2 regions of the Rossellomorea marisflavi genome follow, and region 1 is predicted to be linked to the other one. Evidence: a T-box and tRNA genes for the amino acid it is inferred to sense, from the RefSeq annotation. Region 1 holds a T-box; the other holds one or more tRNA genes.
The links. A T-box is a leader RNA that pairs with one kind of tRNA and senses whether it is charged. The one in region 1 lies ahead of lysS (lysine--tRNA ligase), so its partner is inferred to be a tRNA-Lys.
Positions count from the first base shown of each region.

Region 2: it encodes a tRNA-Lys, which carries the amino acid that the T-box ahead of lysS (lysine--tRNA ligase) is inferred to sense. The anticodon was not compared.

Region 1 covers NZ_CP081870.1:2,135,182-2,143,753, reverse strand. The annotation lists gene K6T23_RS11200 (bifunctional 4-hydroxy-2-oxoglutarate aldolase/2-dehydro-3-deoxy-phosphogluconate aldolase) at 1-549, opposite strand, end outside; gene K6T23_RS11195 (sugar kinase) at 568-1,578, opposite strand; gene K6T23_RS11190 (IclR family transcriptional regulator) at 1,544-2,293, opposite strand; T-box leader at 2,514-2,767, shown strand; gene lysS (lysine--tRNA ligase) at 2,834-4,369, shown strand; gene K6T23_RS11180 (glycoside hydrolase family 32 protein) at 4,433-5,911, opposite strand; gene K6T23_RS11175 (ABC transporter substrate-binding protein) at 5,932-7,545, opposite strand; gene K6T23_RS11170 (carbohydrate ABC transporter permease) at 7,566-8,444, opposite strand; gene K6T23_RS11165 (ABC transporter permease) at 8,461-8,572, opposite strand, start outside.
Region 2 covers NZ_CP081870.1:312,698-321,269, reverse strand. The annotation lists rRNA gene K6T23_RS01780 (16S ribosomal RNA) at 1-1,227, opposite strand, end outside; tRNA gene K6T23_RS01775 (tRNA-Gly) at 1,318-1,391, opposite strand; tRNA gene K6T23_RS01770 (tRNA-Pro) at 1,404-1,480, opposite strand; tRNA gene K6T23_RS01765 (tRNA-Arg) at 1,516-1,592, opposite strand; tRNA gene K6T23_RS01760 (tRNA-Leu) at 1,609-1,695, opposite strand; tRNA gene K6T23_RS01755 (tRNA-Leu) at 1,770-1,851, opposite strand; tRNA gene K6T23_RS01750 (tRNA-Lys) at 1,888-1,963, opposite strand; tRNA gene K6T23_RS01745 (tRNA-Gln) at 1,969-2,043, opposite strand; tRNA gene K6T23_RS01740 (tRNA-Asp) at 2,119-2,195, opposite strand; tRNA gene K6T23_RS01735 (tRNA-Glu) at 2,313-2,384, opposite strand; tRNA gene K6T23_RS01730 (tRNA-Ser) at 2,394-2,484, opposite strand; tRNA gene K6T23_RS01725 (tRNA-Asn) at 2,489-2,563, opposite strand; gene K6T23_RS01720 (SprT family protein) at 2,637-3,107, opposite strand; gene cmpA (cortex morphogenetic protein CmpA) at 3,221-3,340, shown strand; gene K6T23_RS01710 (Tex family protein) at 3,372-5,540, opposite strand; gene K6T23_RS01705 (PP2C family serine/threonine-protein phosphatase) at 5,627-6,223, opposite strand; gene sigB (RNA polymerase sigma factor SigB) at 6,223-7,020, opposite strand; gene rsbW (anti-sigma B factor RsbW) at 6,998-7,465, opposite strand; gene K6T23_RS01690 (anti-sigma factor antagonist) at 7,465-7,797, opposite strand; gene K6T23_RS01685 (PP2C family protein-serine/threonine phosphatase) at 7,872-8,572, opposite strand, start outside.

The DNA.
Region 1 (8,572 bases):
TGTTTTATGCACAAGTGAACTTCCGAGTCCTACACCGACAGCGCCAGCTTCCAAGAACGTTGCTGCATTATCTACCGTTACACCACCGGTCGGAAGGAGGCGGACTTGAGGAAGCGGTCCCTGCATATCTTTGATGAATGATGGTCCGAGGGCCGTTGCAGGAAACACCTTAACGATATCTGCCCCTTCTTCAAAAGCCGTCAAGATTTCAGAAGGCGTATACGCCCCGGGGATACTGACTACCCCGTACCGTTTCGCAGCCCGGATTGTTTCGACCTTCAACGTGGGAGATAAAATGAATTTCGCCCCTGCTTCGATTGCTCCCTGTGCTGCGGCACCATCCAGAACGGTACCGGCTCCGACGGTCATTCCGGACTCAGTAGACAACTCCCTGATGGTGCGAAGGGCATCCGGTGAATTCAACGTTACTTCTAAAAGGGTCACGCCTCCTTTTTTCAAAGCGCGAGCAATTTTTACGGCATCCTCTGTACGGTACCCCCTTATAATGGCAATCCCTTTTCCTTCGATAATTTCGTTAAGCGTTTTCATTTTCATCAGCCTTCTTTCTCATCGTTCTATATCTTCTCGATCTCTGCTTAGAAAAGAATGTAAGCGTCTCTCATCCGGCATACCCTCATAGTCGCCACTGACCATGGTGACCATAGCTCCCACTGCGCATCCCATTCTTATGCTTTCCTCTGTCTTCAACCCATGTAACATTCCTGACAGGAATCCGGCAGCGAAGCCGTCCCCCGCTCCAACAGGATCGATCACGGTTGTTACAGGATATGCTTCTACTTGAAATGCCTCTCTTCCACGCAGGGCATAGGCGGCACCACTTGCTCCCTTCTTGACAACGACAAGACCGGTCTGGGGGCTTTTGAATAACCTATGGGCAATCTCATCCGTTTCCGTTGTGCCGAAGAGGAACTTGCCTTCGGTCCCTCCGATAAGGACGATATCGGAAAGCTCGCATAACGACGTCAAAGTGGTCCTTGCTTCCTCTTCACCCCAGAGTTTCCTTCGGAGATTGGGGTCGAATACCACGCGAACTCCCGATTCCCTGGCAAGTTTAATAGCTTCAAAGATCATCTGTTTACACGTTTCGCTCAGTGCCGGGGTGATCCCGGTAATATAAAGATATTTGGCAGATCGTATGTAGGATGCAGGCAGGTCGGTGGAGTCCATATGGGAAGCGGCTGATCCTGCACGGAAGTATTGGACCCTGACCTCTCCGCTCCCGATGATTTCTTTGAAAAAGATTCCTGTATTGTGCTCCTCATCTTTTTTCACATGGGCCGTGTCGATTCCTTCCCCTCGTACCGTAGCGATGATCCTCTCGCCGATTTCATCGTTTCCTACCGCACTGATCCATCCGGTTCGATGACCTAGACGGCTAAGCCCGATGAGCGTGTTCGTTTCTGCACCTGCCACTTTCGGTTTCAAAGATTCAGCATGTCGAAGTAATCCATTTTCTGCAGGTGTCAATGATAAAAGTGTTTCGCCAATTGCGACAACATCCATTGTTCCAATCCCTTCTTTCTTATTGAATGAATCCGGTTTTCTGTGAGATCGCATGTGAGGTGCTCAGTAAATCCCTGATTACTTCAGTACCCCGAATGGTCATCCTTTCTTTCGGGCCGGCCACACTAATGGCTGCGATCACGTCCCTTCTGGCGTCGAAAATCGGCGCTGCCACACAATAGAGTCCTTCTTCATTTTCCTCATCATCAATACTATATCCCTGTTCCCTGAATGTTTCCAATTGGGACCTAAGCTCCTTCCGATCCGTCACGGTTCTAGGTGTGATCTGCTTCAGGGTCATCCCGTCCAATAGACGTTCCCTTTCCTCTTCCGGCATGAAAGCGAGAAAGGCTTTTCCCAAGCCTGTACAGTAAAGGGGCTTGACATGACCAGGTTCAGCAGTCGTCCGGATGGAGCGATTACTCAGGATCTTCGCTATGTACACGAGCTCATTACCTGAAAGGACAGACATGAAGACGGTTTCATTCATGCGTTCCATCAGCCCATTCAGATACGGGAGGGATATCTGATGGATGTCCAGGCTTTCCATCGCTACAGTACCCAGATTGATCAGTCTTGCTCCCAAGCGATATTTTTTCATCTCATCCTGATACAGGTATCCTTCTTGAGTAAGGGTCTTGATGAGATTAAATGTACTACTTTGAGGGAGCCCAAGTTTGAGACTTACCTCATTGATCGTTAAACCGCTTGGGAAATGAGATAGGATTTCCATAATATCCAGCGCCCTCTTTGCCGACTTGACAGACATATCTTTCACCTCTTAATCACATATGTGATTTCAAATTCTATTTGTGATTTTCATTGCCTTAACCTTAGCATTTGATAACGCTTTCGTCAATGAAAAATCTGAAAATTCCACTTGCATCCAGCTATGCATTGTATGAAATCGTCTCACCATGGATTCTCCTGCGAAAAAAATCCCTGCGGACCTTGTCATATCGGGAATATTCTGATATCATCAATTCAATCTAAAAGCGATGATGAGACGAGTAGCTAGGGTAAATACAGTAAAGAGACCTCCGGTAGCTGAAAAGGAGGCTGTGGAATCCTAATGAAAAAAACCTCTGAGCTCCACAAGGAATTGAGTTCTCAAGGATGATGTGGCGGATTCCACCGTTAAAAGGATAGGGTATCGCATAAAGCCGTACCTGATAAGGCCGTACAGGTGACTGTAACGGTAAACTGAGGTGGTACCGCGGATGTGTAAGCTTCCGCCCTCAAGATTTCGATCTTGGGGGTGGGAGCTTTTTTGTTGAAAGCAAGATCGTAGATAAAGGAGGATTTCATCATGCACTGGGCTTATGAAATAGCCAAAAGGATCATACTTACTGATCCTGATCTTGAAACCTATACACTCGCTTCAGGTATCAGCCCATCAGGAACCGTTCATATGGGGAATTTCAGGGAAGTAGTAACAACTCATTTTGTGGCACAAGCGTTGAAGGCTATGGGGAAAAACGTCCGTTTCATCTTCTCTTGGGATGATTATGATCGGTTAAGGAAGATCCCCGCCAACATTGATGTTGCCTTTTCTGAACACATAGGAAAGCCATACTCTGAAGTACCTAATCCATTTGGAGAGGGGTCATGGGCGGCTCATTTCGAAAACGAATTTGAAACATCCCTCGAAACGTTCAACATACACCCTGAGTTTATTTATCAACATAAGGAATATTCGTCCGGGAGATACCTTCCCTCGATTGTACGTGCATTGAAAAAACGGAAGGAAATCTACGATATTCTTATGGAGTTCAAGACGAATGAACCGTCCAGGGAAGAGCGCGATGCCTTTTACCCTGCGACTGTTTATTGCAAAACGTGCGGAAAGGACCACGTTCATATCGACTTATTTTCTGAAGAAGCTTTGACACTTACGTATCACTGCAGATGCGGAGTGAAAGAAACGGAAAAACTTGATTCAATTCTGCTTAAATTGAATTGGAAAGTGGATTGGGCAATGAGATGGTCTGTTGAAGGCGTGAAGTTCGAGCCTGGTGGAAGGGATCATTCCTCTGAAAACGGCAGCTTTGCGGCCTCGAAGGTGATTGCCGACAGAATCTTTGATTACAAGGCTCCCCTTTATACCTCATACGAGTTCATCACCCAGAAGGGATCACACAAGAAAATGTCAAGTTCTTCAGGACAGGTCTTAAAGGCTGAAGATCTATTGGATGTATACCCCCCGGAAGTGGTTCTGTTCCTGTTCGCCCGTCACCGCCCGGAATCTGCTTTTCATATAGGGTTGGATGATGATGTGATCAAAAACCACGCCGAGTTTGCAAGAGTTCTTACTGCCTATCAAGATGGTTCACTGTATGATCCTATCATGAAGCAAGTAGTGGACCTTACCTCTTCCAATGTAACGATGCCAATGGTCTCCTTCAATCAGATCGCTGGCCTGCTTCCCTTGATTTCATTCCGCACCGATCTACTTGCCTCCATATTGAGCGATCAGGGAATCGCGGTCCAATCTGAAGAACTTGAAGGGGTCTGCTCAAGGGTAAAGAACTGGATTCAGAAATGGAATCCAGATAAGGAATTCAAGGTAAATCCCGACAAGGATGTGGCATACTTCCTCACGCTCCCTGATGATGTAAAAAGGCAAGTTCAACTCTTCCGGTCCTCTATCGCAACTGGAGCCGACCCCATGCATTCTGTTTATGAAATCTGTCGTCAGGAAGATAAAAAGAAAATGAAATCAGCACAAAAAACGTTGTTCCAATCCATCTACATGCTTATCCTTGGAAAGAAAAATGGCCCCAGGCTGCCTCTTCTCCTTTCGGCTGTGGGAAAAAACCGGTTCATGGCATTGCTGACATTTTGAACGCATAAAAGACTGCAGGACACCTGCAGTCTTTTGTTTGCGAATGGTGATATACACACTCTCTTAAGACCAAATGGACTTGAGTGCAGAAGCCTTCCATTCTTTTAAAACGACTTTACCCGTCAAGCTCTTAAATTCAAAATCTAAGCTTTCACCTTCCGGGAATATCAGACTGGTTATCGCCAGTTCACCGTCTGTACTAAACACCTCGATCGATGAAGTATCAATGTAAAGATGGAAACCACCCCGTTCACTCCCTGCATATTCCGCCAGTTGTACTGCCGGAAATGACGTGGAGAATGCATGGATTCCTGATCGACGCCTGTCCAGGGTGAGGGTTCCTTCATCGACGTGACAGGTTAAGATTGACACTTCTTCCTTTCCATGACGGATTGTGAGGACCCAGACTGAATTTATATCTGACTCCGTTTCAAAATGGAGATGAGCAAGATTTGTCTGCATCTGTTCTTGATAAGTTTCTCCTTCATTTAATGAATGTGGCATCATCATCTCTTTTCCGGATCCTGAGATTACAGCCAGTTCACACACTGGATGCTGGACGAGCCGATATCCCGAAAGCGACCTCTTCAAACCAAGCTCCCTTGGCAGCGTCATGGCGCTCCTCCACCCTTGCGTGGGAACATCATTTGCATAACGCCAATTGCTCATCCATCCTATATAGATCTTCCTCTCATCCTGCAGGTCGGACCAGCTCACCCCTGCATAATTATCCCTGCCATGATCTAGCCATAAAATGAGATCGGCTGGATTTTCATTGATGAATGTCTTCCCATCAAAATCCCCTATGAAATACTGGGTCCTAGAACCTTCAATGGTATCTGGATGATCTCCTATGCTTACGAGCATAACCCATCGCTCTTTCCCATCACATTCAAGACGGAACAAGTCAGGACATTCCCACACCCCTGCATGGGACCCTTCTCCATGACCGAATGCGCTTGCATACGTCCACTGCAACAGATCAGGAGAATGATAGATGGTGATGGATTGACCGGTTGCCAGGACCATCACCCATTGTCCTGATTCCCCATGCCAGAACACTTTCGGGTCGCGGTAATCTGGTTCGCACGCATTTTCCAGAACAGGGTTCCCCTCATATTTTGACCAACTCCGTCCTTTATCTACACTATAGGCGATACTTTGCCGCTGTTTGACGTCTCCCGATATAGGATCGGTATCGTGATTGGTATAGATCGCGACGAGCCCCGGCTTACCATCCTGGAAAAAGCCAGAGGTATTGTGCCAATCCACCACCGCACTTCCGGAAAAGATCGTCCCGAGTTCGTCAGGATAAAGGGCGATGGGAAGTTCCTCCCAATGGACCAAGTCCTTACTGACTGCATGCCCCCAGTGCATCGGGCCCCATGTGTTTCCATCGGGATGATATTGAAAGAACAAGTGATACTCTCCTTCGAAATACACCATTCCATTTGGATCATTCATCCACTTTTCTCTAGGAGAAAAGTGGAATTGAGGACGGAATTTTTCAGTATAGACTTCCTTTTCAGTCTGATTTTTCATCTTCATGACTCTCCTTTATCTTATTCCTGATTTCGATCATACCCGGCCTGCTTGATTTCCAACCATTCTTGGAGTCCAAGCCGGTCCAATTCCTTCAGATACGCTTCCCACTCCTTATCGATCTTGCCGTTTGTAATCCATTCGGCTTTTTTACGGTTGATATAAGCAAAAAGATCAGTTTCAATCTTGGATAACTTATCGAGGTCCTCCAAGGAGAAAAATACTTTAGGGTAGATATTTTCTGCCTTCATATGAGGGACCATTACATCTTTCATAAGCCCCAGTCTCCATGCAGCATCATCCGGCTTGGTGGTCACAGGTCCATAATACTCATCCAATATGGCAAGAGGACCACCGATGGAGGTTTTCTCACGGAGCTCAACAGGGGCCGTCCCTTCCAAAGGAAGATGTTTCAATGCTTGATCAGCTTCATTGAATTCAAAGATATTCTGCTGTTTTTCATCACCATACGTTCCCCAATTATCCTGTACGGATTGGAGCGGGTCATACAATTGGTCGATCCATTTTGCGGTAAGCTCCAGATTTTTGTTGGCCGATGTGATGACCATTTTATTCCGGTCGAACCCCATATTATTTGTTCTTGTCACGTTTTTCTCCCCATCAGGCCCTTCTAGTGGAGGCAGAAGTTCATATGTGTCGTTCATCCCAGTGATGTTGGCCTTGTCCCAGGTGAAGTACATTCCATACCGCCCTTCTTTTCCTTTTGAAAGGTAGGTGTTCCAGTCTTGTTCAAATGCCTCTACATCCATCAGTCCTTCCTTGTAAAGCTCATTCAAATAACGGATTGCCTCCTTATAGCCGTCTTCAGAAGCCGTCATTTTGATTTCACCATCATCGGTCACTACAGTATGGTCCCCGTTCTCCCCAAGACCGAATGCACCGAAAAGATGTGATACATCTTCTCCTCCATGGTTGATAATGAACGACATCGGGATTTCATCTGCTTTTCCATTTCCATTTGGATCCTGTGTTTTAAACGCTTTTAAAACATTTTTAAGCTCTTCAGTATTTGTGGGCATATCGAGCCCCAACTTATCCAGCCACTCCACATTGATCCATGGGAAATCATCGACAGAGTGGATGCTTTCTTTTCCTGCACCAAGCTCCTCTATCCATGGGAACGAATAGATATGTCCATCCGGAGCTGTCATCATTGCTTTATATTCAGGGGCATCCTCAAGGACCTTTCTCAAGTTTGGCATATGTTTTTCAATCAGGTCTTCCACCGGTACTATCGCTCCGTCTTTTGCGAGTTTCAGGATTTCATAATCCCCGTACCCTGTGTTCATGATGGCGTCGGGCAAATCACCGCTTGCAACAGCAAGATTCCGTTTCTCATCGAAGGTTTCCCCTGCCGTATAATTGGTCCAATCGATTTCCACGCCTGTTTGCTTCTGCAGCCTCTTCAGGATCAATTTTTCATTTGGGTCATTCGGTGCCAGTGGCGAACTGGAGGTCATGATTTTCAGACTGACGTCTTCTTTCAAAGGAAATGTGACATCCTTCAGCTCGTAATCTTCGGACGATGCACTTTTACTGTTGTTGCTGCACCCGGCAGTAACAAGGATCCCTGTCAACACTGCAGCTGACATTGTTTTTGACCATTTCTTCATTTTACATTTCCCCCTTGAGATTATTTGAGTGAACCGACCATTACACCCTTTTCAAAGTACTTTTGGAAGAATGGATACATAATGATAAGCGGTAGACTCGCCAGTACGATGGATGAATATTTAATCATTTCTGAAATCCTCTGCAGCTCTGCGGCCGCCTGCTGATCCCCGATCATTCCAGGCTGTACTTCATTTTGTATAAGGATTGATCGCAGGACTAGTTGTAGTGGATAAAGGTCCCTGTCTTCGAGATAGATCATGGCATCGAAATAGGAATTCCACTGGCCGATGAACGCATACAGTGCAATAACAAAAATGATCGGTTTTGATAGCGGAAATACAATTTTCAGGAAGATTTTGAATTCAGAAGCTCCGTCGATCCTTGCCGCTTCCTTCAGTTCATTGGGTATTGATTTGAAATAGGTTCTCGATAGAATGATGAACCATACATTGATGGCGTTCGGGATGATGATGGCCCAAACGGTATTCAGCATGCCGAGGTTCTTGATCACAAGGTAGGTCGGAATCAGTCCACCATTGAAGAACATCGTAATCAAGAAGAAGATCATGATGAATCGCTTCCCGACCAATTCATCTGATGATAGAGAATAGCCTGCGAGAATGCAGACCGTCACTGTCACCAAGGTGAAACCCGCTGAATATAGCATGGAGTTTATGAATCCCCTTACAATGGACCCATCTTCGAAAATCTTCCGATATCCCTCAAGTGTCCAATCAGAAGAATTGAAGGACAATCCCTTACTCAGCAACACATTCGGTTCCAACAGGGAGGCCAGGAGCACATAGAGTAATGGAAACAGTACTACGACGACGATGCCGCATAACAGGATCTTATTAGTGAATAGAATGAATCGATCTGATTTTGAATAGTTGTTCATCTCAATGCTCCCCTTTCTAAAGGAGTCCTTCCCCCTCATTCAGCTTCTTGACGACGCCGTTGACGAAAACAAGGAGGATGACGTTTACCAGCGCATTGAATAACCCAACAGCCGTTGCAAAGGAATAA
Region 2 (8,572 bases), 1.8 Mb from region 1:
GGTCATAAGGGGCATGATGATTTGACGTCATCCCCACCTTCCTCCGGTTTGTCACCGGCAGTCATCTTAGAGTGCCCAACTGAATGCTGGCAACTAAGATCAAGGGTTGCGCTCGTTGCGGGACTTAACCCAACATCTCACGACACGAGCTGACGACAACCATGCACCACCTGTCACTCTGTCCCCCGAAGGGGAAAGCCCTATCTCTAGGGTTGTCAGAGGATGTCAAGACCTGGTAAGGTTCTTCGCGTTGCTTCGAATTAAACCACATGCTCCACCGCTTGTGCGGGCCCCCGTCAATTCCTTTGAGTTTCAGTCTTGCGACCGTACTCCCCAGGCGGAGTGCTTAATGCGTTAGCTGCAGCACTAAAGGGCGGAAACCCTCTAACACTTAGCACTCATCGTTTACGGCGTGGACTACCAGGGTATCTAATCCTGTTTGCTCCCCACGCTTTCGCGCCTCAGTGTCAGTTACAGACCAGAAAGTCGCCTTCGCCACTGGTGTTCCTCCAAATATCTACGCATTTCACCGCTACACTTGGAATTCCACTTTCCTCTTCTGCACTCAAGTTCCCCAGTTTCCAATGACCCTCCACGGTTGAGCCGTGGGCTTTCACATCAGACTTAAGAAACCACCTGCGCGCGCTTTACGCCCAATAATTCCGGACAACGCTTGCCACCTACGTATTACCGCGGCTGCTGGCACGTAGTTAGCCGTGGCTTTCTGGTTAGGTACCGTCAAGGCGCCGCCCTATTCGAACGGCACTTGTTCTTCCCTAACAACAGAGTTTTACGATCCGAAAACCTTCTTCACTCACGCGGCGTTGCTCCGTCAGACTTTCGTCCATTGCGGAAGATTCCCTACTGCTGCCTCCCGTAGGAGTCTGGGCCGTGTCTCAGTCCCAGTGTGGCCGATCACCCTCTCAGGTCGGCTACGCATCGTCGCCTTGGTGAGCCATTACCTCACCAACTAGCTAATGCGCCGCGGGTCCATCTGTAAGTGATAGCCGAAGCCACCTTTCAACCTTCCCCCATGCGGGGGTAGGTGTTATCCGGTATTAGCCCCGGTTTCCCGGAGTTATCCCAGTCTTACAGGCAGGTTACCCACGTGTTACTCACCCGTCCGCCGCTGATCTCAGGGAGCAAGCTCCCATCGATCCGCTCGACTTGCATGTATTAGGCACGCCGCCAGCGTTCGTCCTGAGCCAGGATCAAACTCTCCATAAAAAGTTTGAATAGCTCTTTTAAAAATAAATCTAGAATTAACGTTGACGTTTTTGTCTTGTTTTGTTCAGTTTTCAAGGTTCAAATAAATAGTGGAGCGGGTGATGGGAATCGAACCCACGACATCAGCTTGGAAGGCTGAGGTTTTACCATTAAACTACACCCGCATGAAATTGTGATGGTCGGGAAGACAGGATTCGAACCTGCGACCCCTTGGTCCCAAACCAAGTGCTCTACCAAGCTGAGCTACTTCCCGTAAGAAAATTATGTATAAGCCAGTAGAAGCAAATATGGCGCGCCCGAGAGGAGTCGAACCCCTAACCTTTTGATCCGTAGTCAAACGCTCTATCCAATTGAGCTACGGGCGCTAATATTGAAAGTTTTTGGTGCGGCCGAGAGGACTTGAACCTCCACGGGTTATTCACCCACTAGGCCCTCAACCTAGCGCGTCTGCCATTCCGCCACGACCGCATTTATTGAAGCGACATTAACCATTATATCACGATAATTCCGCTTGTCAACAACTTTTTTTCGAGGAATAAAAGTGCGGGTGAAGGGACTTGAACCCCCACGCCTTGCGGCGCCAGATCCTAAGTCTGGTGCGTCTGCCAATTCCGCCACACCCGCATATGTTGGACCTCTTGTCCAAAACAAGAAATCAAATGGTGAGCCATGAAGGATTCGAACCTTCGACCCTCTGATTAAAAGTCAGATGCTCTACCAACTGAGCTAATGGCTCGTAAATGGCTGGGCTAGCTGGATTCGAACCAACGCATGTCGCAGTCAAAGTGCGATGCCTTACCGCTTGGCTATAGCCCAATAATCATTTTTTGACGAGGTATTTATCATACCACGTTGATCTTTCAAAGTCAATAACTTTTTCCGAAAGATAAATGGCGGTCCGGACGGGACTCGAACCCGCGACCTCCTGCGTGACAGGCAGGCATTCTAACCAACTGAACTACCGGACCAAAGCTTTTTGCGATAGCAAAATAGCTATCATTAATGTTTCGCGTTAGCTTCTGTAACCAGAAGTCAACTTCCACGAAACAACTGAACATATGTATCTTCTCTTTCAAAAGAGAAAATGACCCATACGGGATTCGAACCCGTGTTACCGCCGTGAAAGGGCGGTGTCTTAACCGCTTGACCAATGGGCCATGATGATATGGCGGAGAAGGAGGGATTTGAACCCTCGCGCCGGTTGCCCGACCTACACCCTTAGCAGGGGCGCCTCTTCAGCCACTTGAGTACTTCCCCATATTGGCTCCGCAGGCAAGATTCGAACTTGCGACCGATCGGTTAACAGCCGATAGCTCTACCACTGAGCTACTGCGGAACGAGAACGTCTTATCGACTCTTATGATTATAATGACTGCACCGTTGGTTGTCAATAACTTTCCGGGCTTTTTTTAGGAACCCTGAAACTCTTCTATTTTTTCAAGGATCAGCCTTCCTTTGCACCGCCCGCATACGAAGCGATTGGTGTCCACCCTTTTCCTTCTAATGAACTCCAAGGAGCACTCCTTGCATCTGTATGTCAGGCGCCTCCCCCTTTTCTTTTGGATGGGAAGCGACGAACAATGACGCGGACCTCCTACTTCTGCAAGCAGATCCTTGAAGTCTTTATCTCCGTGCTTATAGCCCTTCCCTTCGAGATGAAGATGGTAGTGGCAAAGTTCATGCTTGATGATGCCGATCAGTTCATCCATCCCGAATTCCTCGAGGTACTTTGGATTTATATCAATATGATGGGACTTGAGCATGTAGCGGCCACCTGTCGTCCGGAGACGCGGGTTGAAATAGGCCTGATGACGGAACGGCCGCTTAAACAAACGTTTGGATAATGTTGATACCAACTGTTGCAGCTCCTCATTTGTCAAAGCGTCCACCCTCCTGTTACACACGATTTCCCCTTCTTAACGAACGGGACAACCCATTATAGCATACATTAAGTATCACACTCACCGGGTAGATTGCTAAAGGAGGTGCGCCTGTGCCGAGCTGGCTGGTCAATCAAATGAGAAGGGCCTATTTTGAGAAAGACCGCTATCAGATCAAATTATTGAACCAATGCTGGAATTTTTACCGCAAGCGCAATGAAAAGAGGAGCTGAAGGAATACGCCTTCAGCTCCTCTTTCATTTATTACTGAACCATGGTGAGTGAAACGCGCCCTTTTCGGGCATCCACTCCTTCAACCCAGACCGTGACAACATCACCGACGGATACTACATCCAACGGATGTTTGACATAGCCATTCTTGAGCTTGGAGATATGAACGAGTCCATCTTGTTTCACCCCTATATCCACGAACGCTCCAAAGTCGACGACGTTCCGTACCGTACCCTGAAGTTCCATTCCCTGACTAAGGTCCTCAAGCTTGAGCACGTCTTTTTTCAGGAGTGGCTTAGGGAATTGATCACGGGGATCACGCCCCGGGCGGATCAACGCATCGATAATATCCTTGAGGGTAAGCTGCCCGATGTCGAGTTCTTCCGACGTTTGATGAAGATCAAGCGCATGAAGGGCCTGCTTCAGCTCCTCTGTACCGATGTGTTCTTCCTTATAGCCCGTCATGGAGAGAAGACGCTTCACCTCACTATAGTTTTCCGGGTGGATCGGTGTGCGGTCGAGCATCTCCTTTCCATCCATGATGCGGAGGAATCCGATGCACTGCTCGTAGGTTTTCGCTCCAAGCCTCGGAATCTTCTTGAGCTGTGCCCTGGAAGAGAACTTCCCTTCCTCTTCTCTCTTTTTCACAATATTCGTTGCCACCGTCTTCGAAAGGCCGGCTACATATTGAAGGAGGGAAGAAGATGCAGTATTCACATTCACCCCTACTTGGTTGACTGCCGTCTCCACTACGAATGTAAGAGAGTCATTCAATTTCTTCTGGGACACATCATGCTGGTACTGTCCCACCCCTACAGACTTGGGATCGATTTTCACCAGTTCCGCCAGGGGATCTTGGAGCCTTCTTGCGATGGAGACCGCACTCCTCTCTTCCACTTGGAAGTCAGGGAATTCTTCGCGGGCGATGTCTGAAGCGGAGTAAACGCTCGCTCCCGCTTCATTGACGATCAGATAGGAGATGTCGCCGCCGACTTCCTTCAATACGTCCACGATGAATTGTTCAGTCTCCCTTGAAGCGGTTCCGTTTCCGATGGCAATGACCTCGATCGGATAGCGTGAAAGTATCGCCTTCACCTGTTCTTCCGCTTTTTCCTTCTGCGAGCGTGGTGGATGGGGATAGATCACATCGATCGCCAAGACTTTTCCGGTCTCATCGATGATGGCGAGCTTGCACCCCGTCCTGAATGCCGGGTCGACGCCGAGAACGGTCCTTCCCTTCATCGGCGGCTGCAATAATAGCTTCCTTAGATTCTCAGAGAAGATATGGATAGCCTGATCTTCAGCCTTGTCGGTCAGCTCCCCACGGATCTCCCTTTCAACGGATGGCAGGATCAGTCGTTTGTATCCATCCTCGATTGCTTCTTGGACGATGGATGCGGCCTGGGACCGTGTATCCTTGATCACCTGCTTATTCAAGAAGCGTAAGATCGACTCTGAATCGGCCTGTACCCCTACTCTCAGGATCCCTTCCTTCTCTCCTCTGTTCATGGCAAGAATGCGATGGGGAACAACCTTATGGATCGGTTCCTGATAAGCGTAATACATTTCATACACATTCTTCTCGTCTTCTTCTTCTTTTTTCACTTTTGATTCGATGAGACCCTTACGGAAAATCTGCGTTCGTATGTATTCACGATGTGCGGCGTCATCCGATATCACCTCTGCGATGATGTCCTGCGCACCCGATAAAGCTTCCTCGGCGTTTCCTACTCCCTGTTCATCCGACACGTACTTTGCGGCTTCTCTATTGATGTCAGCATTCAATGGGAAGGAGAGGAGGAAGTCCGCGAGCGGTTCGAGTCCCTTTTCTTTCGCTACGGTCGCTTTTGTTCTTCGTTTCTGCTTGTAAGGACGGTAAAGATCCTCAACCTGCTGCAGTTTTTCTGCCGAAGAGATGGCCGCTGATAGTTCAGGGGTCAACTTCCCCTGTTCCTCTATTAGACGCATCACTTCTTCTTTTCGATTCTTCAGGTTCTGAAGATACTCCCAGTTGGTCATGATATCCCGGATCTGCACTTCATCGAGTGCGCCGGTCTGTTCTTTCCTGTACCTTGCAATAAAGGGAACCGTATTCCCTTCTTCTAATAGATCAATCACATTTTTAACGTTCTTGGTTGATATGGATAGGTCTTTCCCGATCTTATTGATCAAAGTCGTTTCATTCGTTAACGTAGACGTCACAGTATAACCTCCAGTTATTCACAATTTCACTCTAAGTTTATCACATACCCAGCGGGAATTCTTCGCATTGAAAAAGCTTACCCCAGTCAGAGTAAGCTTCCAATAATATATGTCGTATCATCCGCCGTCTGGTCCACCTTCGATTCAATCTCCTTCAGCGTACCATGAAGGGTCGGATATTTTTGCATTAAGCTTTTGACTCCCGGGATATTCAGTCCATCAGAATGAATGAGGAATCTTGAATTTGAATTGTATGAAAAGCGTTGAGTTTTATACTTCTGCGGCCTTCCCGAAAGGTATCCCGTAACCGGTAGCGGGTAGGTCATCTTCCCTTCAGGTGCATACATATAAAAACGGATGTTCCCGACACAGCTGTATACAAACTCTTTGGAGTGATAATATACCTTAAAGATTGCGACAGCTGCTCCCCGTTTCTTCTGAAGCGCTTCATTACAAAGATTCATCAATGCATCCACATCTTCGTGATGATTCTCTTCCACGATCTCCACAACTGAATGGGAAGATTCAAAGGCATACACTCCACTGCCCAAACCATCGGCCAGAACACAGATGAAATAATCATCCGTCGACGTGTAAAAATAGCTATCTCCACAAAAACGGTTGCCGTTCTTGGATACTTGACCTGCGAACACTTCTACATCATTTTGTTGAAGGTACGGCATCAATAGTCATGCTCCCCGTCGTGCATCTCTTCCTGAATGGCATCGCGGAGTTTCTTGATGGCCCTTCTCTGAAGTCGTGAGACATGCATTTGGGAAATACCCAACTGCTCGCCGGCTTCTTTCTGGCTCAGATTATCCAGGTACGTATATTGGATGATGGCTTTTTCCCGTTCCGAGAGCACGTGAAGGACTTTCTCAAGTACAAGGCGCTGATTGACTTTCTCGTATCCTTCGTCAGGGTTCCCCACGATGTCGAGGATGGTGACCGTGCTGCCTTCAGAATCAGCTTCAATGGAATGGTCCACAGAAAGGGCCTGATAGCTGCGCCCCATCTCCATCGCTTCCAATACTTCCTCTTCGGTCACCTCAAGGTAATCAGCAATCTCATGAACCTGAGGAGAGCGTTCCAGGGTATTGGTCAACTCTTCAACGGTCGATTTGATTTTCGGTCCGAGCTCCTTGATCCGTCTTGGAACATGGACGCTCCACGTCTTATCACGAAGGAAACGTTTGATTTCCCCGATGATGGTCGGGATGGCGAATGCTTCGAAAGAACGACCAAAAGACTCATCATAACGCCTGATGGCGCCCAAGAGTCCGATCATACCGACCTGTATGATGTCTTCGTGAAAAGATCGTCCTTTGGAATATTTCCGTGCAATGGATTCTACAAGGTTCTGGTAGTGCAGGATCAGCTGACTTTGGGCATCCTCATCCTTGTTTTCCTGATAGTCCTTGATCCACTGCATGACTTTATCTTTATTGGCCTGGTGGTTAGGTTGAGATAGTTTTTTCATCCCTCTCCACCTGCTCCCCTGATAGGAATTTCGTCATAAAGACCGTCACTCCCTCTTGATGATGCACCTTTACTTCATCCATAAGGCTCTCTATAAGATAAAGTCCCAACCCACCTTCTCTGAGGAATTCTACGGAATGATCCGCATGGTAAGGTCCGACTGCCTTTTTGATTTCGGTGAAATTGAAGCTTTCCCCGTGATCGGCAACCATGACTTCAAGGCGGTCACCATACAATCCGAATCCGACAACCACTTCCCCGTCGTCATCTTTGTAGGCATGCTGAACCGCATTGGTGATCGCTTCGCTTGTAGCAATCTTCAAATCTTCAAGGGCATCATAATCAAAGCCCATCCTGCTGGCAATTCCGGACAGGGTAAGTCGGATGACCCCTACATATTCCGGCTTCGCTGGAATCTTCATCTCGATGTAATCATAATCCTGCATCATTCCACTCCACCTTTTACTTTGGAATCGATATTCATTATGTCCCCCAGGCCAGTGATGTCGAACAGGCGCTGCAGTCTATCCGATAGACCGACAAGATGAAGCTCTCCTCCACCCGCCTTTACGGTTTTGAATAGGCCGACGAATACGCCCAGGCCGGTACTGTCCATATAAGAAACGTCGGAAAGATCGACGATTAGCTGGCAATTTTCTTTTTCAGCGACGGGTTGAAGGCTTTCTTTAAGCTTTGGAGCTGTATATGCATCAATTTCACCTGAAACTTTCACGTGTATATCGTTATCCATTTCTTTCATATCTATTGATAAGTTCATGAAAAGACCACCTTTTAGGCATGTATTAAAATACTCTTAATCGTTTACCCTTATTATTTACAAGATAAACCACATTATTGATTTCTTTTAATGATGATCAGTGTGAAGTCATCCCTGAGCTCAAAGTGTTGCAGCTTCTCAAGCTCCTTATACACGCTGTTGACGATCTCTTGAGGAGGCAGGTGATTGTAATTCCTGATGAGTTCCACCAGATCTTCCCGCTCGATGAACCCTTCTTCTGAACGGCATTCCGTCACACCGTCAGATAGGAGGATGATCATATCCCCCACTTGGACTATTCTTTCATATTCCCTGTACTTTGCCTTCTTATCCACTCCAAGGAGCAGCCCCTTGGCGTCAAGGTCCTCGAATTCACCCGTGCCCGCGTTGTAATAGAACCCTGGTTCGTGGCCGGCGGAGGAGTAGGAGAACTGGTGACTCTTGGAATCATATACACCATAGAACATGGTGATGAACATGCTTGCATCCACATTCTGCTCCACCACCCGGTTCAGACTTTCAAGGACGAGGCTTGGCTTATCGCGGTATTCAGGAAGGCTGTCCATTGCATACTTGATCATGGACATGCAGAGGGCCGCTGGCACCCCTTTACCAATGACATCGGCGATTGCGACGCTCACATTTTCATTCTCATCTTCCACGAAGTGATAATAATCCCCATTCATCTTCTTGGCCGGAACGCTCACCGCACCGACCTCGAGCCCGTCTATTTGTGGTATGCGGGTGCCGAGGAGGGTCTGCTGCATATTGGCAG